Endozoicomonas sp. GU-1: one gene and its partner. The protein of the gene in region 2 interacts with the protein of the main gene of each other region in a pairwise test. Links are inferred from orthologs where the notes say so. Each region holds a gene or a part of one and is shown on either strand. Other genes may lie near its edges.

What was found.
Region 1: the proteins of panC (region 2) and yfcD interact in binary tests that used the Escherichia coli proteins (3 or more experiments, as listed by UniProt). The link is inferred for Endozoicomonas sp. GU-1 from one-to-one orthologs.

Annotation. Positions count from the first base shown.
Region 1 is NZ_CP114771.1:1,008,997-1,017,617, reverse strand. Bases 2,032-4,742 are described here. They hold yfcD (NUDIX hydrolase YfcD), read left to right. Parts: upstream 2,032-2,978; coding sequence 2,979-3,506; downstream 3,507-4,742. Other genes in these bases: O3276_RS03930 (riboflavin synthase subunit alpha), read left to right, coding at 3,542-4,156; ppnN (nucleotide 5'-monophosphate nucleosidase PpnN), read right to left, coding at 2,032-2,605. Also shown: more of ppnN, read right to left, coding at 1,229-2,031; O3276_RS03920 (chalcone isomerase family protein), read left to right, coding at 7,374-7,979; O3276_RS03915 (ComEA family DNA-binding protein), read left to right, coding at 8,132-8,416; EamA family transporter RarD, read left to right, coding at 8,564-8,621.
Region 2 is NZ_CP114771.1:4,198,262-4,207,051, reverse strand. Bases 3,843-6,722 are described here. They hold panC (pantoate--beta-alanine ligase), read right to left. Parts: upstream 5,772-6,722; coding sequence 4,914-5,771; downstream 3,843-4,913. Other genes in these bases: folK (2-amino-4-hydroxy-6-hydroxymethyldihydropteridine diphosphokinase), read right to left, coding at 6,708-6,722; panB (3-methyl-2-oxobutanoate hydroxymethyltransferase), read right to left, coding at 5,788-6,582; O3276_RS17500 (ZmpA/ZmpB/ZmpC family metallo-endopeptidase-related protein), read right to left, coding at 3,843-4,375. Outside these bases: pgi (glucose-6-phosphate isomerase), read right to left, coding at 1-1,030; O3276_RS17505 (hypothetical protein), read right to left, coding at 1,259-1,555; more of O3276_RS17500, read right to left, coding at 1,775-3,842; more of folK, read right to left, coding at 6,723-7,208; polynucleotide adenylyltransferase PcnB, read right to left, coding at 7,208-8,662. UniProt on the Escherichia coli protein: Catalyzes the condensation of pantoate with beta-alanine in an ATP-dependent reaction via a pantoyl-adenylate intermediate.

The DNA of each region.
Region 1 (8,621 bases), 3.2 Mb from region 2 along the record:
CCGGACTCAGAGAGGATCTTGCCATCGTAGGGGCGAATTTCGATAACATCACCCATGTTTAACTGATCCACCGGGGCTTCAAACACCAGGGCACCGGCATCTTCCATGGTGTTGAAGAAAATAGGGGCTACCTTGCTGCCAATGCAGATACCGCCAGCACGCTTGTTGGGCACACCGGGGGATATCATCACCAAAGAACCACAGTACCGAGTTGGTGGCAGACTTACGGGAAGAGCCGGTACCGACAACGTCACCCACGAAAGCAACCGGCAGGCCTTTGCTCTTGATGGCTTCAATTTGCTCAAGCGGGCCGGTAACGCCGTGTTCTTCAGGCTCAAGACCATCACGGGTCATCTTGTAGGCAGCACGAGCATGCAGTGGAATATCCGGGCGAGACCAGGCGTCAGGGGCAGGGGACAGATCATCGGTATTGGTTTCACCGGTCACCTTGAATACCGCCACCTTGATGGTTTCAGGCACAGCATCACGCCCGGTAAACCATTCTGCTTCAGCCCAGGATTTCAGCACGGCCTGGGCATTGGCATTGCCATCTTTGGCTTTTTCTTCCACATCGTGGAAAGAGTCAAACACCAGCAGGGTTTTTTTCAGCTGTTCAGCGGCAAGTTCACCCAGCTCGGTGCTGTCCAGAAGGGCTATCAGGGTTTCGATATTGTAACCACCCAGCATCATGCCCAGCAGCTCAACGGCTTTCTTGCTGTCCACCAGTGGGGATTCAGCTTCGCCCTTGACGAGGGCGGAGAGGAATCCGGCTTTTACATAGGCTGCTTCATCAACGCCGGGGGGAATACGATTTTCAAGGAGGTCCAGAATATATTGTTCTTCACCGGCTGGTGGATTTTTCAGCAGTTCAATCAGGCCTGACACCTGTTCTGCATTCAGCGGCTTTGGTGGGACACCTTCTTGGGCACGCTCTTCGACGTGTTTTCTGTAGGCTTCTAACACGAGTTCTACCCTCATCATCTGTGGCAGGCTCTTGGGCGATCCTTCGACAAACCTTTATGATCTTATGGGTCCGTCAGACGTTCCAAGGAAATCTTTACCAGTAGCACTGGTGGCGCGGGCAGTATAGCGAAAGGTGCCTGTCAAGTTAAGTAAAGACCGTAATAGCCACTATTTTTTCTGTGAATGGCTGTTTCGGTATTTGTGATTTACGCAGGCAGCATCTGAAGAAGCCGAAATGGCCTCTTCAGGTGGAATTGACAAAAAGTCAGGATTCTATGATTTCGTAGCAGGGCTGGTAGTGGCTTCCGGGCAGTTTCATCCGGTGCTGATCAACAAACGATTGCAGAAGGTTGTCCATCTGTTGCATCAGGCCCGGTTCACCACTGAGTTTATAAGGGCCATGCTCACGAATCAGGTTTACACCGTCTTCCTTGATATTTCCGGCAACAATGCCCGACATAACACGACGGAGGTTGGCTGCCAGCTGGTGGGCCGGGAGATTGCTGTGCAGTTCCTGGCTGGCCATGTTTTCATGGGTGGGCTCGAAAGGCTGCTGGAACTCCTGGTCAATCTTTAACAGCCAGTTAAAGTAGTAGGCATCCCCGTGTCGACGACGGAAGCGGGTTACTTTTTCCAGGCCCCGGGCCATGATCGTGGCAACCCTGGCTGGATCATTGACGATGATCTGGTACTTTTCCTGCGCCTCTTTGCCCAGTGTATTGCCAATGAAGTTGTCAATCTGTTCAAAGTAAGCTTCCGACCCGGCGGGACCTGTCAGGATCATGGTCAGGGGAATGTCTTTATTGTCCGGGTGCAGGAGAATACCGATCAGGTAAAGAATCTCTTCACAGGTTCCCGGTCCACCCGGAAACACAATGATGCCATGCCCCAGACGGACAAAGGCTTCCAGGCGTTTTTCGATATCGGGCAGGATAACCAGCTCATTGACAATCGGGTTAGGAGACTCGGCAGCAATAATGCCAGGCTCGGTCAGGCCAATAAAACGACCATGACTGATCCGTTGCTTGGCATGGCCAATGTAGGCACCTTTCATCGGCCCCTTCATCGCACCGGGACCGCAGCCGGTACAGATATTCATTCTTCTGAGGCCCAGCTGATAACCGACCAGTTTCGTGTATTCATATTCATCACGGCCAATGGAGTGTCCACCCCAGCAGACCACGATATTGGGCGTCTGTTTGGTGATAAAGGCGTTGGCATTTCTGAGTACCTCAAACACCAGGTGGGTGATGTCGGATGAACTTCCGTGATCGAAACGCTTGTCGCTGGTGATCAGGGACGAAACATAGAGAATATCCCTGAGCACGGAAAACAGGTTTTCCCTGACACCCCGGATCAGTTTTTTATCAGCAAATGCAGATGCGGGTGCATTGATCAGTTCAAGTTTCAGTCCTCGGTGTTCCTGAACAATGCGGATATCAAATTCGGAGTAGGTTTGTAACAGCTCTTCTGCGCTGTCACCTTCCATCTCATCACTTAACACAGCCAGGGCGCACTGACGGAACAGGCGATGCAGGCCAGCTTTGGTATTATCCTGAAGAATATTGACTTCCCGGCTGGACAGTACTCGCATGGAGCCTACCGGGTTAACAATGGCGGAGACTACATTAGGTTTACTCATTATGCCCCCTTAAAGGATGGTGTTCGGTGTCTGACAGCATTTTTTAGGTGGTTATGGCAGTAATGGATGCTGGTCAGGACAAAAATATATTTAACTAACTATCGGATCCTGTGGGTTGAAATCGAGTGAAAATTACCGTTTTTACTGATTGAGAAAATTAAAATTCCTATTGCAATAAGCAAATTATACCGGTTTTGGTCGCTTATGATCAGTCTTGACGGAATGATGCCGCTCTGACAAATTGGCAGAGATGCCACAAACGCCTTTGCCTTTTTGTTGAATGTTGACTGGTATTTTCTGTTTTCGATTACCAATAGCTTGATATAAGATGTTGCCACAATAATAAATGAATGACAGATAACAGGAGATCTCGATGCCTGGTCAGCAAGAGGTGGAAGCGTCTGTGGAAAGCGTGGTGGTGGTTGATGACCATAATTTTGTTCTCGGGTCCGTTCCCAGGGGGAAGATGCGAGAAGAAGCACTTTGCCACAGGGCAACCTATATTTTTGTCTTCAATTCAGCAGGGCAGCTGTATGTTCAGGAGAGGACCCTGAATAAGGATATTTATCCGGGCTACTTTGATCCCGCTACAGGGGGCGTGGTTACCGAAGGGGAAAGCTACGATCAGGCGGCTGAACGGGAGTTGGCTGAGGAGCTTGGTATCGAGAATGTGCCCATCACTTCGCATTTTCACTTTTTTTTCCATAATGATGATTGTCAGGTCTGGGGCAGGGTCTACAGCTGTTATTATGATGGTCCTTTGACCCTGCAAGAAGAAGAGGTTGCCAGTGTGGTGCTGGAATCACCGGACGAGGTGCTGGCGAACCGCAACCACCGCAATTATACGCCAGACAGTCTGGTTGCTCTTGAGAGGCTGGTTCACTGTCTCAAAACATTCTGATGTAGGCCAACGTGTTTGGCGACGATAGGTAGTGTATGTTTACAGGTATTGTGAAGGGATTTTTTCCGGTTGGTCGAATTGAAACGTTCAACGAACTGAATCGTATTACTGTGCTGTTGCCGTCCACATTGCTGGAAGGCCTGGAAACCGGAGCCAGTATTGCAGTGAATGGATGCTGTTTGACAGTTACTTCTTTTGACCGGGAAAGTGTCACTTTCGATGTGATGAAAGAGACCCTGAGGGTTACTAACCTGGGGGCGCTGGGGGAAGGTGATAAAGTCAATATTGAAAGAGCTGCACGCTTTGGTGACGAAATTGGCGGGCATCTTCTCTCTGGTCATATTCACGATACTGTTGAGATTTGTGACATTAAGCAGGAAGAAAACAATGTGACAGTGTTCTTTCAATTTGCTTCTGAATGGCAAGACTATATTCTGCCTAAAGGCTATGTGTCTCTGAATGGCTGTAGTTTGACTATTGGTGAGAAGGTTGAGGGGGGGCGCTTTTGTATCCATCTTATTCCGGAAACCTTAAGAATGACGTCATTTGGTACAGCGGAAGTTGGCGATAGAGTTAACCTGGAAATAGACAGCCAGACACAGGCGATTGTCACTACGGTGAAAAGATATCTGGAATCAACCAGGTTATGATATGTGTGGTGATATAGTTCTCTGAACCTTTTTATGCTGTCGCAGGGTTGCAATTTCTTGAGATACAACCCTGTGTCGTTCCGGTATCTGTTTCTTCATTATTTTTCTGCTATTTTAAAAAACTTTAATATGATTATTACGTCTTATATATCATTTGAAAAAATTTGCCGCACGGCCCAGAATGAAAGTGCTCACTAGCGTGTCCAAACGGGATTAGATCCCGCTGCTATTGTAAGAGTGATTAAGAAAGCGCCACCTGATCGGGTGGCGTTTTTTATTTACAGCAGAGTACGGTTGGCTCTACTTACTTTTTCCTTTGCTTTTGCTGACCGCTGGGAATGCAACTTTATAGACGTCATCGTACTGGCTGGCAAAATGTACAGAGATGCCTTCACGGATGTAATCCGGTAGCTCATCAAAGTCTCTGCGGTTATCTTCCGGAAGAACCAGGTTCATAATTCCCTGCCGTCGGGCAGCAATCACCTTTTCTCTGATACCGCCCACAGGCAATACTTTGCCTGTCAGGGTCAGCTCTCCGGTCATTGCCAGATTTTTCAGGGGTTTAATGCCTTTGGCCAGAGAGATTAAAGCGGTTGTCATGGTGACACCGGCACTGGGGCCATCTTTCGGGGTGGCACCTTCCGGAACATGGAGGTGTATAAATGCAGTTTTCAGAAAGTCTTCCTGAATACCCAGCTTTTTGGCGTGACTGGTGGTATAGCTGTATGAGATTTCAGCCGACTCTTTCATCACCTCACCCAGCTTGCCGGTCAGTTTAAAACCGGCTCTTTGCTGATGTATCAGGCAGGCTTCAACAGGGAGTGTAGCACCACCCATTGCGGTCCAGGCAAGACCGGTGACTATGCCAAGACCTTCCATGGTTTTTTCTTTACGAAAGTAGGGCGCGCCGAGAAAGTCTTCCAGGTTTTTAGCCGACACCGTCAGCTTGTGTTCATCATTTTCCAGGAATTTGACGACAACTTTGCGAATGATTTTTTGCAACAATTTCTCAAAGTGACGAACCCCTGCTTCCCGGGCATAACCATCAATAATTTTACGGAAGGTTGTATCTGAGATTCTAAGCTGGCTCTTTTTCAGTCCGGCTTTGTTCAGTTGTTTGGGCCATAAGTGATTCTTGGCTATCGCCACCTTCTCTTCGGTGATATAGCCGGACAGCCTGATGACATCCATTCGATCAAGCAGTGGTCCCGGGATAGTATCCAACTGATTGGCTGTGCAAATGAACAGGACTTTTGACAGATCAATTCTCATGTCCAGATAGTGGTCAAGAAACTCGCTGTTCTGCTCAGGATCCAATACCTCCAGCAGCGCAGATGCGGGATCACCGCGGAAGGACGCACCAATTTTATCAATCTCATCAAGCATGATGACCGGATTGGAGACTTCTACTTCCTTCAGTGCCTGAATCAGCTTTCCAGGCATCGCTCCAATATAAGTACGACGATGTCCTTTAATCTCAGCTTCATCTCTCATGCCGCCCAAACTGAAACGGTAAAATTCCGGTCCAGAGCTTTGGCGACGGACTTGCCAATAGAGGTTTTGCCCACACCCGGAGGGCCTACCAGCAACATAATGGAGCCGGATACTTCTTTCCGGTAAGCACCGACTGCCAGAAACTCAACAATGCGCTCTTTAACATCCTCAAGACCGTCATGGTCGGAACTGAGTACGTTTCTTGCGTGATGAAGATCGAGGTTATCTTCAGAGTACAGGCCAAAGGGGACCGATGTCGCCCAATCGAGGTAATTTCTGCAAACGGCGTATTCCGGGGAGCCGGTTTCCAGAATGGAAAGCTTTTTCAGCTCATCATCGATTTTACTCTTGGCACTTTCAGGGACGGTCAGCTTTGCCAGTCTCTGCTCGAACTGTTCAATCTCGGCAGTTCGGTCATCTTTCGATATGCCCAGCTCTTTTTGAATGACTTTAAGCTGTTCCTTCAGGAAGAACTCGCGCTGATGATTACTGATTTTCCGGTTAACTTCCGCATTGATTTCACTCTGAAGGCGGGCGACCTCCTGCTCTTTGCGAATCAGCACCAGTACCTTTTCCATTCTGCGTTGGACAGGAATGGTTTCCAGTACTTCCTGAAGCTCCTGTCCGGGAGCGGTGGTAATAGCCGCTGCAAAATCTGCCAGGGGGGAGGGGTCTTTGGGACTGAAGCGGTTCAGATAATTTTTCAGCTCCTCGCTGTACAGGGGATTCAGCGGGATAAGCTCTTTGATCGCCTGGATCAGTGCCAGTGCATAGGCTTTTACTTCATCGCTGTCGTCTTCAGGGGTGTCGATATAGTCGACCTGAACCAGGTAAGGAGGCCGGCGACGTAACCACTGTCGTATTCTGAAACGTTGCATTCCCAGGGCAATAAACTGAACCTGGTCATTGTCTGACACAATATTATGGATTTTGACAACGCAACCTACCTGGGGAAAATCTTCCGGTGCAACGTCTATACCGGGCAATCGGCCAACAAAGCTGAGACCAACCGCTTTATGAGGGCTCTGGCCAACACGTTGCAGTGTTTCTCCCCACTCCTCATTGCTGAATACTAACGGTTGTACCTGTGCAGGAAAGAAAGGGCGGTTCGAAACGGGGATCAGATAGAGTTTGTCTGGTAGCGACTGGTGTGGAAGTACAAGTCCGGTACTGGTTTTTTGGCTGTCTTCGTCCCCATCAAGCACTTCGGGGTTGTTTGGATCCTGATCTGTCATAGTCTGTCTGCAAAAGCTGGTTTAACAGGAAAGTCTGGTTGATATTCTGTTGCAAAGGTATGGTGTAGCGGGCTTTAAGGAAGCCTGGGCTAACCCGTTACTCAGTGCTTCAACCTTGTGTTCTGGATAGTCTATTTTGAGGCTTATCCAGTAATTTCAATAGTCAGTGCACTTAAGTATGGTTTAGATAGTCAGGATTGGTAACGGGAATATTGGGCTGCTGACCAGTGGTAATGGAGAGGGTTTTATCCACTGCTCATGAAAGTTATGGCTGATGAAATGGTGACAATTTAATGACGGCAATCAGCCTCTGGAGTGATAATACAGGTAAAGATCATGGCAGCTTAAACCCTGTGCATAGTATGATTGCCTGACCTGCTGCGCTGGCGGCCAGGCTATGAAATGTCGAAGTGCTTGCAGCTCAGTATGCTGGAAGCTGCCAATTAAGTGGGATAGTATTTCCTGACAATAATAATAAGGTGTGTAGTATGCAAATCTATGACTCTTTTTATCGTATTCCTCTTTTAACTGCCTTGCTTATGTTGCTGTCATTGCCTGTTAATGCGCTTGTCATTAATAAGTATGACCTGCCAGACACTATTGCTGCGGAGGGTGATAAACCAGAGCTTAAATTGCAGGGTGCGGCAGTCAGGTCATGGTATCTGATGGTTAAAGGGTATATCGGTGCTCTTTATCTGGAAGAGCCGACCAGTAGCCCTGAAGAGATTTATGCCTCTGACACGCATCAGCGAATGGCATTTGTTTTGCTCTTGTCAAAAATGAGCGCCCGACGGATAGCCAATGCCTTTTATGAATCCATCCAATTGAACAGCCCACCCGATGAGCAGGAAGCGGTGAAAGAGGACCTTGAGAAAATCTTTACACTGGTTGATGGTTCAATGAAAAAAGGTGAACAGGCTGTGTTTGAGTACCTTCCGGGTAAAGGGTTGCGGATTGAAATTGCCGGTGATGAGAAAGGTATCGTTCCTGCCAATAAAGAGTTGTTTAATCTGTTCCTGCGAGTGTGGATTGGTGAGACACCACCCAGTAAGCCTTTTAAAGAGCAGGTTTTGGGGGTTGCTCCGGCTGCGTGATAATTTGATCCGCTTATCTGCCCGGGATTTTTTGTCTTGCAGTTATCCCAAGCATTGCCTTGAATGTTCTTAAGGATGGTTTATTCAACAAAGCTGTTTTATAGACAATCTATCAATAGCGGATTAGTTATCAATTTTAAGGAGTCATTGATATGGATATCAAAACCCTCGTCTTTTTAGGTGCATCTTTTTTCAGTATCTCTGTCTTTGGGGCTGACCAGAAAGCCCGGTCTGGTGATCAGAAAGTTAATGTGAACCAGGCAAACATGGAGCAGCTGGACAAAGGACTTCTCGGGGTTGGACCCCGTATCGCAATGGAAATTGTCAAGCATCGTGATCAGCATGGCCCTTATCAGAGCTTTGATGATTTGGATAAGGTTAAATATGTTGGCAGCAGAATGCTGGATAAAAATAAAAATCGTATAGTTTTTGACTGATCTGTTTGGCCAGGAAGCCTGGGTGAGTTCAGGCTTCTTCAGTTAATGTTTTGTCTCGGGTTTCGTTGCTTCTACAATGCAAAATCTGAATGGGCTGTTATTTTTCCTGGCATCCCGAGGATGCTATGGGTCTGATGTGGGGGATTTGTGAGAGACGCAGGAGTACAGTCTGGCCTGACGTTTGCCGTCGGGGCATTTGCTTTGT
Region 2 (8,790 bases):
GCAGGAAGTAGTCATAGGAGATAACAGCATGGGATTCAGCACCCATAAAGTTCTGGTACCAGACGCCCAGCAGACCGGCAATCACCGGCATATTTTCTGCCAGAGGAGCTGTGCAGAAGTGCTGGTCCATGGCTTCAGCGCCTTTTAGCAGACGCTCGAAGTTGTCGTAGCCGACCACCATGGAAATCAACAGGCCAATGCTGGACCAGAGGGAGTAGCGACCGCCAACCCAGTCCCACAGCGGCAGGGTATTTTCCTGGGCAATACCAAACTGGTCAATGGCTTTCAGGTTGGTGGAGATGGCCATAAAGTGCTTACGGATGTCCTGCTCGGCACAGCCCTGGGCAATCATCCAGGCTCTGGCCGCCTGGGCATTTTGCAGGGTTTCCAGAGTACCAAAGGACTTGGAGGCAACGATAAACAGCGTGGTTTCCGGATCGATTTTACCCAAGACTTCAGACAACTCGTTAGGGTCAATATTCGCCACAAAGTGATGCTCAAAACCCTTAACGTGGTAAGGAGTCATGGCATTAATCGCGGTTTTGAGCCCCAGGTAAGAACCACCGATACCAATATTCACGATGTGTTTGATCGGCTTGCCGGTATGGCCAAGCCACTGTCCGGAGTGAACCTGTTCAGTCATGGCCTGCATACGGGCACGGGTTTCACGGATCCCGGGCATGATGTCTTCACCATCCACCATCACCGGAGCATCACCAAAGCTTCTCAGTGCCGTATGGAGCACCGCACGCTTTTCCGTGTAGTTGATCTTGTCACCGGCAAACATGGCGTCACGGGCTTGTGCCAGATTGGCCTGCTCCGCCAGCGTTACCAGGGATGCCATGACATCGTCGTTAATCAGATGCTTTGAGTAATCAAGAAACAGGCCAGCAGCTTCAAGGCTGTAGCGGTCAAACCGGTTTGGATCTTCAGCAAACAGGCTGCGCAGATGAATATTGGCCATTTGCTGTTGCAGCGCCGCCAGATCTTTGGATGCGGGCAGATGATCCAGAGCAGTTGAGTTAATCACTGTCTTGCCTCATTAGATAAGGATGGAAGGTGGGCTGGATAAGAAAGGTGGGGAATATACCTTACTTATTGATAGCGGGAAAATAGTTAGCATGATACGAGTCAACCCTATCGATTATATAAAAAGACTTTCACCACAAAGGCACAAAGTCACAAAGGAAGAAAAAAGAAATCTTTTCTTTGTGTCTCTGTGCCTTTGTGGTTCAAATTCAAATCTATCAACCTAATATCAATCCCCCTGTTCGCTTACACCACTCACCGATTTTGTCGGCGTTTCAGGCAGTAATTGATACTCTGCAAGAGCCTTGATGACACTTTCCCGATAACGAGGGCCCCCCCCACAGCAAGAACTTGACTGCATATCCAGTGGGCAACGGCGCTCAACTGTCCATGTACCGTAATTTTGTGGCTTGGGAAGCGAGGGTTTCTGCCCACTGACAGCGTCACTTTGGGGCGCATTAACAGAACTGCCAGCCACCTGGCTTGCACAGCCGCCATCGTACACCTTGGCTGTTGTTGCTTGCATGATAACCTCTCTATTGACCAGTCACACCCCGAACAGGCTATTCCATACCCACTCAGTAGCTACTTTGAACTGGTCGACTGGTCTGGCCGAATTATCCGCAAAGGCAACTGTGGTCGTATAACTGACGATGTTCCGCCTATCCTGGAGCGCCTGGGTATTGACCCACTTGAGTGGCTGAAGACTATGCGCTGGAATAATCGCTTTCACCGCGCGTTGGCCTCACTGAAAATTCATGTAGAAAGCATTGGAAAAGGCTGGGTTCATGGCATGGCTGTGAGCAGGGGATTTTTTATCTCTTTCCCTTTGTTCGCATGAGGCTTCTGCTATCTGTTGCCTACCTACCGGTTCACCATGGTTATCGATGGATTCATACTCGGTCAGTTCTAAGTACACAGGGATGTCAGGGGGGGCGGGTTCTTTTTCATTACCCACGGGAGGATTGCTGTCCCCTGTTGCCGTGTTCCCTTGTCTGAACGTTAACGGTTGGTAATGGTCTGGGGGAGCAGGCAGCGGTCTTGTGTTCCTCGGCCTGAACGACAACGGTTGGTAATGATCCCGGGGAGGAGCAGGCAGCGGTCTCGTGTTCCTCGGCCTGAACGGCACCGGTTGGTAACGATCCCGGGGAGGAGTAGGCAGCTGTCCCTCAGCACGGGGGTGGCCGCTGGCTGGGGGCACCATGGGTTCCGCGCGGTTACGACCAGCATTAGTCGATGACCTTTGGCTGTAAGAGCGGTAGGCGACATAGACCAGCACAAAAATCACCGTGCCCACGATGGCGATAAAAGCTATAACGGCAGGGCTTGATGATGCCATTGGCGGTGTTGGTGCGGCAAATGTAGCAGAACCCGGGTCGAAGATGGTCATTTTTTGCACCTTGGGCCCAATTGTTGTGTTAGGACAATAATTATCGATTTGGTGCTTTAGTTTTGCCAAGTCGTGGGCAATAGTTCCACAGACATCATTATTCTGCCAATAGTCACACCCCTTGGCAGTGCTTCGTTGTTCGTCATTAACAATGACATTACAAATAACAGGGTTAGATCCTCTGAAGATATCCACAGCGGCATTTTCACTTTTAACGGTGCTATAGAACACCCTGGTGTTGGCGATACTTGCTTTTCCATAAAGGTTTCCTTTGCCAATACCGGCGTATGCTGATTCTCCCATTGTTTCAACATGACAGTTCACCGCCATTGTGTTGTTAACGATTCCACCACCCGTCGATGATCCAGCCCCAATACCAGCATCTGCATAAGAGTTGTCGGTTTTCACCGTGCAGCTCAACGCTGTCGTGTCTGTAACCGTTCCTTTATCACGCTGAGATCCCACCCCAATACCGGCACTTGCTGATGTTCCCTTTGTTTCAACAGTACAGTTCACCGCCATTGTGTTGTTAACGGTTCCCCCCCCCCCCGTCGATGATCCAGCCCCAATACCAGCATCTGCATAAGTGTTGTCGGTTTTCACCGTGCAGCTCAACGCTGTCGTGTCTGTAACCGTTCCTTTATCACTCTGAGATCCCACCCCAATACCAGCATTTGCATGAGTGTTCTCGGTTTTCACCGTGCAGTTCAACGCTGTCGTGCTTGTAACCGTTCCTTTATCACTCTGAGATCCCGCCCCAATACCGGCATTTGCTGAGCTTCCCTTTGTTTCAACAGTACAGTTCACCGCCATTGTGTTGTTAACGATTCCATCACTCATCGATCCAGCCCCAATACCAGCATCTGCACCAGTGTTGTCGGTTTTCACCTTGCAGTTCAATGCAGTCATGTTAGTAATAGTTCCTACGCTTACTTTGCCCACGCCAATAGCTGCGCCTACGTGTTCTTTATTGGTAGCAACGTGAGCACGTTCAACCCGAATATTATTGATCATGGCGTTGTCAGACATTTCACAAGCCACTACCCCGACCGAATCCGGTGAGGTTTTTATATTGGCATCACTAAGGGTCAGATTCTCGATACGGCCCCTAGCGGACAGGTGTTTTACCAGGCACTTCGATAAATTGCCAATAGTACGATAATTGCCGTCCAACTTGCCGGTGAAACCATTGTATTTGTATTTACCCCCAATGGACCGGGGCAATTGGCTACCGTCGATATCATCAATCAGGCGATAATCTTTGTCACATGGGAATTTCGCATCATGGCAGATATCGCCCAGGGTCTTGGCATCCGTCACGTTAATCCAGTCAGAGGCGGATGCTGATGCCGCACCGACCGCGGACAGGCCGACCAGAGCCCCCAGTGCCAAGGGTGTGTTTGGCAACTGGCTGGCCCGTAGCGTTGGGGCGGCGGATTTATCATACTGGTGTCGTAGGTTCTGTGAGGCTTTTCTGGCTTTGCCTTTCGTGTTTTCCAAAGTCTCGTCCGGTGTCTTTTCCCTGTGTGTGCCAGGCTCAGGTATCGAACCGCCGCAAGCATTGAACGCATTCAGCTGATCGCTGGCAAACCGGCCCACAGCCGCCAGGTTGGCAAGATAGCTCAGCAGACTATTGATTTCTGAAGGCATGCCGGAATAGGCTGCTATCGCCCGTCCTGCCAGTGCAGTGAACTGATGAAAATTATTGTTCTGGCCAACAACGCCCCAAGGATCAATGCCAGCAGCAGAGTCGGCAACATCCTGCACTGGCAGATGGCGGTGGCTATTGAGTGGATCATACAAGGGGTGCAGTGACCGAACAAATGCACTAGCCCCCGATTGGATCACCTCCCACCCTCTCCATCGACCCTCCGGTTCTGTAGTGGAGGTTGTTACAGGTTGCGGGTCGATGGCCATGCCTACCGGGTTTACGCCTGATTGCCGTATCAAAATCATTACCTCATAAAATTGTTTACGGAGATATTAATCCATTGCCTTACAGGGCAAACACAAAGAAGCAAACAGGTCAGTGATGTTTGAGTATTTCTTTTTTCTACATCGGTAAAAGCGTTAATAGGGGTTTGATAACGGTAGCCAGTTTTATGGCAGTGGTAAGAATAGTTTGAATTACATGGGGCTTTTTTTGCTATGAAAATGCAATTTCCGGACAGCCGCTTAGGAATTGTCTTTTAATAAGTTCCCGATTTCCGTTCACCCTGAGTGCTGAGCTTGTCGAAGTATCGAAGGGTCGTGCCACCGAACTTCGACAAGCTCAGTCCGAACGGAGTCAGGCAACGAAAATAGGGAAGTTATTTCCAGACAGCTCCTTAGCGCTGTTGGTGCGGCAAATGTGACAGAACCCGGGCCAGAAAAGGTCATGCCTGGTACTCCATCGTTTCTGTGATTGGAGACGGTAGAGGGGTTCAAAGCCTGGCCATAGTGTTTGGTCGTCTTCTGGAATGATAAAAGACAGAAGTGTAGTTTGATATCTACCTTAAGATGATCGATTGAAGTAAATATTATCAATCAATCGGGCTTTGCCTAAATAACCAGCAGCAAGAATAACCAGTGACTGCTCATTATGGGTAGCGGGCAGCAGGGTTTGTGGATTGCAGATATTAAAGTAATCCGGCTTGAACCCGGCCTGGGCCATGTGGGCAAACGCATTTCTGCGCAGCAGGTCAAAGTCGGTTTCGCCCGCCTGAATCGCGTCTCTGGCTTGTGTCAGGCAGCGATAAAGAGCAGGTGCTATCTCTCCGCGCTCTTGTGGGGTCAGGTAGCCATTGCGTGAACTCATGGCCAGGCCGGTTGGCTCCCGGGCGATTGAGGCACCGAGAATCTCAACTGGCATCACCATATCCTGCACCATTTTGCGAATGATGGTCAGCTGCTGGAAATCTTTCTCGCCAAATACCGCGATATCCGGGCGCACAATGTTGAACAGCTTGGTGACCACCGTGGCAATGCCCCGGAAGAAACCGGGCCGGGTATTTCCGCAGTGCATACCGTCCAGCACATCGACACTCACATGGGTATGGTTTTCGCTGCCTTCCGGATAGATTTCATGGGTGCTGGCGGCATAGAGCAAATCAACACCGTGATCCATCAGCAGCTGCTGGTCCTGCTCCATGGTGCGTGGATAGGAGTCATAGTCCTCGTTGGGGCCAAACTGCAAGGGGTTTACATAGATACTCACCACCACAAAGTCGCAGCTTTCTTTGGCTTTTTCCACCAGGGTCAGGTGCCCACCGTGCAGGTTACCCATGGTCGGTACAAAGCCAATGCGCAGGCCAGCCGATTTACGGGTGCCAACGATATCCTGAACTTCAGCAATAGAGTGTACAGTTTGCATGATGGATACTTTCCGTTTAGTCGAATCCGTGTTCCGGACCCGGGAATGTGCCGTTCTTGACTTCTTTGACGTAGGCAGCAACAGCATCCTGGGCAGAACCACCTTCAGCCATAAAGTTTTTTACGAATTTGGGTTTGCGTCCGGCGGTCATATTCAGCATGTCGTATATCACCAGAACCTGGCCGTCCGTGTCAGCACCGGCACCAATACCAATCACCGGAATCTGAACGGCACGGGTGATTTCCCGGGCCAGCGCCGAAGGTACGCACTCCAGCACCAGAATGGCGGCACCGGCCTTTTCCAACCCGATGGCGGCTGCAATCATGGCGTTGGCACGGGCTTCATCCCGACCCTGAACTTTGTAGCCACCCAGAACATGCACTGACTGTGGTGTCAGACCAAGGTGGACGCAGGAAGGGATACCCTGCTCACGCAGGCGGGTAACAATAGGTGCCAGCCAGGCTTCACCTTCCAGCTTGACCATTTCAGCACCCGCCTGCATAAGACGGGTTGCGTTGGTCAGCGCCTGTTGCTCATTGGTGTAGGAAGCGAACGGCAGGTCGGCCATTAACAGGGAGTCGCCCGCTTTGTTACTGACACAGCGGGTGTGATAACACATGTCGTCCACAGTAACAGGAACCGTACTGGTTTGTCCCTGACAGACATTGCCAAGGGAGTCACCAACCAGTATCACTGCCACGCCCTGACTGCTGGCCAGGTGAGCCTGGGTGGAATCGTAGGCCGTCAGGCAGGTGAATTTCTCACCCGTTTTTTTCATCTCGGACAGGATACTTAGGGTGACTTTAGCCATGGGTAAAGACCTTGATTAATTGCTGTCGCGGATTATACGAGAAGTGTGAATGCTTGTCAGTTAAGGGCTTGGCGCAACGGTCAGGCCGCCCTGTTTCCAGAGTGCGGGTTTGCAAAGCCAGACGGTTAAAACCATGGATAACGGTCAGCAATAACATTCAGCCCCTGGTACCCTAGTTCATCCACCATTACCTGCAATAGAGTACCATCCGGAAGTTCAAGATCCGGTGCAACATCCAGCAGCGGGCACAGCACAAAATTGCGAACCCGCATCTGATAGTGAGGAACGGTCAGTCGTTCTGACTCAATACACCGGTTGCCAAACAGAATGATATCCAGATCCAGAGTCCTCGGTCCCCAGCGTACCGAGCGCACACGACCATGGGCGTTTTCTATCGACTGCAGGGCATCCAGCAGCCTGAGCGGTGCCAATGTGGTATTCACAGCCACCACCGCATTGCAGTAATCGGGCTGGCCGGGGGGGCCAACCGGGTCACTCCGGTAGAGCCTGGAACAGGCGGCAACCGTTATTTGAGGCATACTGTCAATGTCATCCACAGCACGCTGCAACTGCAGGTCTGGTTGCTCAAGGTTACTACCCAGTGCCACATAAGCGGTTTCTGCCATCAGGACTCTCCAGACTGATGTGCTGACGAGGCATCACCACTGCGAGGCTTGCGCCTGCGCCGTCTGCGTTTAGTGCCCTGCTTTTTCTGCCCGCCATGGCTGGTAAGCGACCGGATCATGGCATGACGGCCATGTTCATCCAGTTCCTGTATTTCTGTCCACCATTGACCGGCCGCCGACAGGTTTTCACCGGCTTGCTCCCGGAGTACCAGGAAGTCATAGGCCGCACGAAATTTGGGGTGCTCCAGCAAGGTTTCAATCAGTTTCGGTTGTCTGCGTTCCAGTCGAATCTGCAGATCCCAGATATCACGAACCATCATCGAGAACCGGCGGGGAATCGCGGTGTGATGACACTGGTTCGTGATCACCGTCATGGAAGCCTGCTGGAATGCCGGAACAGGCGGAATACCCTGGTCCATAAGCTCTCTGGCCATTCGCCTCATGGGTGCCCATAAAAGTGCGGCGAACAGGAACGCTGGTGTCACAGGACGATTCTGTCTGACGCGTTTGTCGGTACTTTTCAAGGCTTCAATAATCAGGTGACCGGCAAGTCTGTCCTGTTCGTGCAAGCAATGCGCTGTTGCTGGAAACAGTGGACCAAACAACTGGTATTCCTGCAGTAATTCAAACGTACGTACACCCTGACCGGACTGCAGCAGCTTCAGAACCTCATCAAACAATCGTGCAGCTGGAATATCGTGCAACAACTGCCCAAGATCCCGAATGGGTTGCTCGGTTTCCGGTGCCATTGTGAAGTTGAGTTTGGCCGCAAAGCGAATGGCCCTGAGCATGCGAACCGGGTCTTCATGGTAACGGGTAACCGGGTCACCAATCAGTCGCAGGGTACCGGTGCGAATGTCGTCAACCCCGTTGCAGAAATCCACCACACTGAAGTCACGACCATCGTAGTAAAGGGCATTAACGGTAAAGTCCCGGCGCATGGCATCGTCTTCCATGGTGCCATAAACGTTATCCCGAAGAATTCTTCCGGATTCCGAGTGGCGGGACTTTTCCTGACCATGGTGCTGTTCATGGTTGGCACGGAAAGTGGCTACCTCAATCATTTCACGACCGAACAGCACATGAACCAGTTTGAAACGTCGGCCAATCAGTCTGGAATTACGAAACAGCCTGCGGACGTCTTCAGGACTGGCATTGGTCGCGACATCAAAGTCCTTGGGGTGAAGATCAAGATACAGATCGCGGATACACCCCCCCACCAGATAAGCTTCATAGCCCTGGCTGGTTAACCGGTTAATCACTTTGAGCGCATTGTCGTTGATGTAGCGACGGGAAACCGGATGTTTATCCCGGGGGATAACGGTTTTCTGCGGGTCGCCCGTTACATCAAATGTGGGCCGGTGGCGTTTTGACCGATTTCTGTTACGCATGAGCCAGAAAATAAGTGTGCCTCCAAGCACCAGGACAGCCATTGCTGTTGTAAAACTGTACATTCCGGTACCTGGCATCATAGGGTTTGCAGGATTTGTTTAAGTTGTGAAAAAAGTTGCATGGATAAAGTGGCTTACCGTGGTTGTTTGTGGCTTTGATCTGCCTGATCAACTTGACCTGAAGGGTAGGT